2 regions of the Rhizobium sp. IBUN genome follow, and region 1 is predicted to be linked to the other one. Evidence: predicted binding sites of a transcription regulator. Region 1 holds the regulator's gene; the other holds the start of a gene.

Region 1 (3,701 bases):
CCGCCTTGGCAATCGCATCGAAGGCCAGCAGCTTTTCGAGAAGCCGCGGCATATCCCGCAGATAGACCATGTTGGGACCATCCGAAGGCGCATTGTCAGGATCTTCGTGGGTTTCCACGAATACGCCAGCGACGCCGACAGCGACCGCCGCACGCGCGAGCGTCTCCACGAACTCGCGCTGCCCTCCGCTCGAACCGCCCTGCCCGCCCGGCTGCTGGACCGAATGCGTGGCGTCGAAGACCACGGGGGCGCCCATCGCCGCCATGATAGGCAGCGATCGCATGTCGGAGACCAGCGTATTGTAGCCGAAGGAAGCACCGCGTTCGCAAAGCAAGATGTTCGGATTTCCGCTCGAATTCAGCTTGTTGAGGACGTTCTTCATGTCCCAGGGCGCGAGGAACTGCCCCTTCTTGACGTTGATGACGCGGCCGGTCTTGGCGGCGGCAACGAGCAGGTCGGTCTGACGGCTGAGGAAAGCTGGGATCTGCAGGATGTCGACGACGGTGGACACCTTGGCACACTGCTCTTCGGTATGAATGTCGGTCAGGACAGGAAAGCCGTATTCCTTCTTGAGATCGGCAAACACTTCAAGCGCCGTTTCGAGGCCGATACCGCGCTGCGCTGACAGCGACGTCCGGTTCGCCTTGTCAAAGGAGGACTTGTAGACGAGGCCGAGACCAAGCTTGTCGCACAGTTCCTTCAGCACACCGGCGACCATGAAGGCATGCTCGCGGCTCTCCATCTGACAAGGCCCGGCAATCAGCGACAGCTTGCCGGAATTCGAAAAGGTGACGCGGCCGGCGCCTTCGCCGACCACGACTTCGGAATTTGTCTGGCTCATCGTTTCTCCTCGAAGGCGAAGAGAGCGCCCTGTCCGGGCGCGGCCTTCACCAGAATTCGATTGTTCTTGCGCGTATAGGTCATCCCGTTAGCAGCCAATTGCGCTTCTGTCACGGCGAGATCGCCGACTTTGAAAACGATGGCAACACCACGCAGACCGCGATCGTCGGAAGGCGCAGGGATGTCGAAGTAGGCGTCCAGTCCATCCGGGGAGAGAACACTCACTCTGGCATTCGGAGTTGTCACACTCACACCGAAGGCCTCATTGGTCGTTCCCAAACTGTGGGCGGCGGCGCGCAGGAATGGTCCAAACGCCTTGGGGTCGGGTGCCCCAAGCACGATCTCTGCGATCCCAACCACCCCATTTGGATGCACTTGCAGGGCTTTCCGGTCGGCTGGCAGCGGGTTGACACGTTGGCATGTGAAGAAAAAGAAATCGGGAGCGCGCAGGTCAACTGCAAAGGCGAGCTTGAATGCGGCCGTCACCTCCGAGCCACCGGGCATCTTCATCGGCCGCTCGAACTGCAGCATCTCGCCGCCATTGATCTTTTCGGACAGAAACCGGGCATGGTCGCGATCGGCATCCGCCGTCGCAAAGACCACGGCAGACAGCCCATCGTCTCCACATCGGAATCGAAAGGCACGGTCCCGCGCGGTGAAGACATTGCCTTTCTGCGCCGAAGCTTCATGCAGTTCGGCATTAGCGACCCCGAGAGGCTCCAGATAAGTTTCGTCGGCGAAGAATATGCAGGCATTCTCGGTCCCAAACGGGTGCCGGGCGTCGGGCGCGACGGTGAATCCCAGCTTTCCGAGACGCTCGCGTGAGAGCCTGATATTTGGAACCGGCAGCACGATGTGGTCCAGCGGATGTGCTTCGCTCATGGCAACTTCTCCGGAATTTGCGAAGATGTGCGCCGGGCAACAGGACAATGCAACCCCCTTCTACGCTTTCGGTCAAATGAGACGCAAAAACTCAGCAAGTTGCAGGCAAGTTTTACGAAAATTTAGGTACTTGCGGAACACATATGGAACATATAGTGTCTGTTCTGGCTTTGTTTCACGACTCTGGGGTTCAACTTCGATGCTGACGCGCAAGCAACAGGAGCTTCTTCTCTTCATTCACGAGCGAATGAAGGAGTCCGGTGTCCCCCCTTCTTTTGATGAAATGAAGGATGCCTTGGACCTCGCGTCGAAGTCAGGCATCCACCGCCTGATTACCGCGCTGGAGGAACGGGGCTTCATTCGCCGACTGCCGAATCGGGCCCGCGCTCTGGAAGTCATCAAACTGCCCGAGGCATATAACCCGAGCCTGCAGCCCCGCCGCGGTTTTTCGCCGAGCGTTATCGAAGGCAGCCTCGGCAAACCACAGCCAGTTGTGGCGCCGAAGCCAGCGCCGCAGGGTGACAACGGCGGTTCTGCCTCTGTACCGGTCATGGGACGGATTGCTGCCGGCGTACCGATTTCGGCAATTCAGAACAATACCCATGACATCACGGTTCCGGCGGACATGCTTGGCCCAGGCGAGCACTATGCGCTTGAGGTCAAGGGCGACTCGATGATCGAGGCCGGCATCTTTGATGGCGACACGGTAATCATCCGCAACGGCAGCACCGCCAATGCCGGCGACATCGTTGTTGCGCTTGTCGATGATGAGGAAGCGACGCTCAAGCGCTTCCGCCGGAAAGGCGCCTCCATTGCACTTGAGGCGGCGAACCCGGCTTACGAGACGCGCATTTTCGGGCCTGACCGTGTCAAGGTCCAGGGCAAGCTTGTCGGCCTCATTCGCCGCTATCATTGAAGGCAAGCGGCTCGCCGTCAAAGGTGCCGCTTCGCCAATTATACGCCCGATGGCGGATCCAAGGGCGGTCGAGCCTCGTATAGGCCGTCGTGACGACGGGGCTACCTTGATCGTCGATCCTTACCTCAGCGCCACCAAAGCGACGCAAGGTTTCGCCGGTGAACAAAAGTGCGCCTGACCGGCACCCCGTCGTGCGGAGGCGAGCGGGTGTCACGACGATATCGGCCGTATCGCCCGCAGCGCCGAAGTAAGCGGGATTTTCGACGATCGTCACGACGTAGCCGCTATCGTGCGTGGCTGTGCACCAGGCGCCTTTCAGGCATACAAATCGGTTCTCAGCGCTCGTCGCAGCCTGACGTAACGCATCGCGGGCATTGCGCAATTCCACGGCAGATAACCTTTCCGATCTGCCTTGACTGTCCCGCCGCCTGATAGCGTTGACACCCTCCAACAATCGCGGTGGTTGATCTAGCTCCGCGGCGAGCGCCCTTCGCAATTGGTCGAAAATGAAGTCAGGCGGATGCGGCCGGTTCGGTGCAAGGACTTGTCCTCTCACAATCGCGACGAGATTGCCGTCTTCGGCAATGACGATGTCGGGCGGCGGTTCGCTCGGCGCAACCGCAACAAGCGCTGTTGCCAGCGCCGCAATACCAGCGCCGAGGTAGCGGATCTTGGTGCGCAGAATGGCAAGTAAGAGGAACCCTGCAACCGCCACAGGAAAATACCAACCCGGCAATTTGCCGATATCGATATTGCCGCCCCAGGCCGAGACCATCTGGGCAATGGCGATCACGATGTCGAGCCCGAAACCGGCAATTTTCCACGGAATGACGTCGAGGCCAAACGGTGTCAGCAGCATAGCGAACATGCCCATCGGCATCACCACGAAAGAGATCACCGGCATGGCCATGAGATTTGCCGGCAGACCATAAGCGCTGAGCCGGTGGAAGTGCTCGACGGCGAAAAGCGCGGTCGAGAAGCCGCCGATCATCGAGGTCAGCAGGATGCCACCAAAGAAGCGTATGATGAAAACGACGGGCTTTACTGCGGCGACCTGCAGCAA
Region 2 (3,701 bases), on a different contig from region 1:
AGCCAACGCCTGTTCTGCCTCCCCATGCTCGATGATGCCGCCTTGGCCAAAACGGCTGATGGCCCAGGACAATCCAGGCGAGGAAGAGATGGCGCCGCGGGCGTCAATTCCCATCTGGAAGAGCCGTGCGAGAATATCCTTGAGAAGGGGCGTCTCACCGCCAAACAGATGGGCGCACCCGGTAATGTCAAGGAACAAGCCATCGACGCCGTCGAGAGCAACAAGCGGGGTATAGCGATCGCACCAGTCGGCGATCGCTTCCAGGAAGCGCCGGTTGGCGGCTGGGTCGTCCTCGATCACATCAAGCGTGGGGTAGATGGCGCGGGCTTCGGCGACACCCATATGCTTTCGGAGATTGAGTGTTTCGGCAGCCTCGTCCAGTGCCGTCAGCCGCATCGTATTGTTGAGGCGGCTGGAACAGACGATCGGTGCGGCTTCAGGACGTCCGTGCGAACGCCAGGAGAGCCCCCATTTCTTTCTTGCGATCCGGTCGGTTGGAAGGTGCGGAAAGTGGAGTGCCAGAATGCGTTGCGCGTTCGTCTGGAAGGCGAGGGTTGGCTGATTGGGAGACGGCGAAAAAACGGCGGTCATGGGGGTTCCACTCCAGTAGAAAGGAGAGGGGAGCCGGGTTGCGGCTCTTCTCCAGGGTGAGATGAAAAACCGGATTGCCGATGCTACCGCCCAGCATCGTGCCATCCGGCAAGGGGCGCGCCTGTGCCGGCGCGGGTGCTGCAAGGAAGCGGAAATAAGCGCTGCTGGCTTCTTCCTCTCCAGCCTGCCGCAACAGGAAAAGCGGGCGTTTCGATGCTTTCGCCCGCAAGCTCAAACGACGGCTCTCCGTCAGGCCGAAGGGCTTTGGGTTGCCGCGGATCTCCAGAACCGTCGCAGGAAAAACGCCGCTTTCGACTGCAGATTCCGCAAGCCAGAGAGCGTCTTCAAGCTTGCGCGGACTGGCATAGAAGAACTGGTCCGGCTTCAGACCGAAATCTCGTAACCCTACGGCGTAGGGGACGCCTGCTTCCATCGTGGAAACCATGTCCGCGATCCACAGGATCGGTAGCGGCGCACTGTGGCTCTCCTCGACTTGACGCTGCAGCATGGCGGCAAGCGCCAGCACAAAGCCGCTGCCGGCACCGGCCTCCCGCAAGAGGTCGGTGCGAGCCTCGGTGATCCCGTCGAGCGGCAAGCCGCCATCGATCGCCTCGTCGAGTGCGGGTATTCCAAGAGGAAAACGCGGGCCGCTGTCGTTCTTGGCGGCGAGGCGTTTGTCGGCCAAGGCTTCGCTTTGCGCGGCCGCCAAGGCCGGCGCGGGCTTCCCTTCAAGCTTTGCAATGGTTTCGCGGAGCGCAAAAAGCCGCTCGCGCGTCACGGCCGACTGTGCCATGACGTACTCCAAGTCTCATATGTTCCTGTTATGTTCTTATGGATTCCAGAGGCGGGCGAAAGAGTCAACAGGCATTTGATGTGAATTTATTCCTGCCTTTGATTCCGCTCTCGAAAATCGTGCGCAAAGGTTCTATATGGGCGGCAAAGGAAGGAATATTAATGGCCCGCATAGACCAGAGCGAGGATTGGCGGGATCGCCACGCGCCGACGATCAGTACCTTCGAGTCGTTGGCGATGGAGGCATATAGCCACCTGCCGGAAGAATTCCGCTCGCTGACCACCAATCTGACCATCGAGATCGAGGATTTCCCTGACGACGACGTGTTCGAGGACATGGCGCTGGAAACGCCATTCGACCTTCTCGGCCTCTTTGAAGGCCGGGGCATCTCGGAGCGTTTCACGATGGAAACCGGCGAACTGCCGAACCGTATCCGCCTCTACAGGCGGCCGATCCTCGACTACTGGGCCGAGAACGACGAGACGCTGGGCGATATCATCACCCACGTCCTCATCCACGAGATCGGCCACCATTTCGGTCTCAGCGACGACGACATGGAACGGATCGAGGCAAGTGCCGAAGAGGCGGCCGAACGCTAAGCCTTCGCTTACTGTTCGGATAGCTTCATGTCCGGGTGGTAGTCCTTGCCTTCGACTTCCTTGACGATCGCCTGAGCGCACATCACCTGGCCGGTCTGGGTGTTGAAGGTCAGCGACGGCGAGCCGTTCAGCGACCAGCCCTTGTTGAGGGCGTCGGTTACGCGATGACAGAAAGCGGCATCATCCTGGCCGGTCAGAAGGCGATAAAGCTTCATCTAGAGTCGTCTTTCACTTCGCCGTTTGGCGCTCAGTAATCAGGCGGGCTTTATGAACCAGACTTTCCGCCTGGACAAGATGCAGCCGCTCGATCATCCGTCCATTGACATTGATGACGTTCAGACCTTCGGCAGCCGGGTCGGCAAAGGCGGCGATGATTGCCTCCGCCTCGGCAATTGCCGCCTTGTCCGGGCCGAAATGCCGGTTTGACGCTTCGATCTGAGCAGGATGGATCAGCATCTTGCCGTCGAAGCCCATGGCCCGGGCATGCGCGCATTCGGCGTCGAAGGCATCTGCGTCCTTGAAATCATTGAAGACACTGTCGATCGCGTCGAGGCCATAGGCACGCACGGCAAGTACCACCTGCATCAGCCAGGGCACGAGATAGGTGCGGCCGGGCTGCGGCAAGACACCGGTCTCTTTGCGCAGGTCGTTGAGGCCAACGACGAAACAATCGAGTCTTGAGCCCGGCGTGCGTCCGGCTTCGGCGATCGCCGCCGCGTTCAGAATGCCGCGGGGCGTTTCGATCATCGCCCAGATGCGGAGGCTTTCCGGCGCATCGGCATCGGCAAGCCGGTCGCTGATGGACATCACATCCTGAGGCTCGTCCACTTTCGGCAGAAGCACGGCATCCGGTTCCAATGCCAAGACCAGCTCCATGTCGGCATTGCCGAATGTGGAAGCCAGCGCATTGATGCGGATGATCCGCTCCTTGTTCACCAGAGGAGGGCCCGAAAAAAAGGCTTTCAGATTGTCGCGGGCTTCCGCCTTTCGCTCCGGCGCCACCGAGTCCTCGAGATCGAAGATCACGGCGTCGCAATCGAGCGCATGGGTCTTTTCCAAGGCGCGTGCATTGATGGCCGGAACGCTTAGCACCGAACGGCGGAGATTCAAGGAACGAGTCGGAGAGTTGCGGGTCATCACAAATCTGTGCCAAGCTTTGTGATGGGTGGCAAGACAACAAAAAGCCATGCTCACCTTGCAGAGAAAGAAATGAAGGACCACATTCCTTTCCGAAGAAAGGTCTAAACCATGCAAAGCATTCGTTCCGTCTTCCTCCTGCTCGCAGGCATCACAGCCTTCATTGCGTTGGCGCTCCTCACATTTTCTGTGACGCTCGCAGTTGGCGGTATCCTGACGGTGCTCATGGTTGGCCGCGCGCTTTCGCTGAAGATGAAACCGGCCCCCGTTCGCGCCACCGCCAGAACGAAGTCACATTCCGGCGAGAGCATGCGTATCTGGAATGACGGGCGCGGCACGATCATCGACCTCTGACCGTCGGGTCGTTTCCAGAAAAATTTCGACATCGCTGTCGGCTCGGCTGATCTTCCCGCGTCTTTGAAAGGCCAGGGCTTTTGCCCAAACCAAATCAAACAATGGAGGACAGAATGGATACCGCAACGGAAACCGGCGCAACGAAAATGCCGCCGGTCAAGAATGGCTTGTTGCCTTATGTCACCGTCGACGGTGCTTTGAAGGCGGCGGAATTCTACAAGCGTGCG

Evidence for each region. Region 1 encodes LexA, which represses DNA repair genes until DNA is damaged. Its sites were predicted from a motif close to TGTTCNNNNTGTGTTCNG; they were not measured.
Region 2: the regulator LexA is predicted to act here: its motif matches at 1,405-1,422, upstream of RHIBUN_RS0100780 (metallopeptidase family protein).

What each region holds. Positions count from the first base shown of each region.
Region 1 is NZ_AZNV01000005.1:82,649-86,349, forward strand. Features, by position in the region: gene kdsA (3-deoxy-8-phosphooctulonate synthase) at 1-841, opposite strand, end outside; gene RHIBUN_RS0107170 (VOC family protein) at 838-1,722, opposite strand; gene lexA (transcriptional repressor LexA) at 1,922-2,638, shown strand; partial or broken gene RHIBUN_RS33155 (ComEC/Rec2 family competence protein) at 2,619-3,701, opposite strand, start outside.
Region 2 is NZ_AZNV01000001.1:178,688-182,388, forward strand. Features, by position in the region: gene RHIBUN_RS0100770 (DNA polymerase Y family protein) at 1-525, opposite strand, end outside; gene RHIBUN_RS37170 (hypothetical protein) at 437-1,384, opposite strand; gene RHIBUN_RS0100780 (metallopeptidase family protein) at 1,546-1,983, shown strand; gene RHIBUN_RS0100785 (DUF1737 domain-containing protein) at 1,992-2,198, opposite strand; gene RHIBUN_RS0100790 (CoA ester lyase) at 2,212-3,120, opposite strand; gene RHIBUN_RS0100795 (hypothetical protein) at 3,232-3,474, shown strand; gene RHIBUN_RS0100800 (glyoxalase/bleomycin resistance/extradiol dioxygenase family protein) at 3,588-3,701, shown strand, end outside.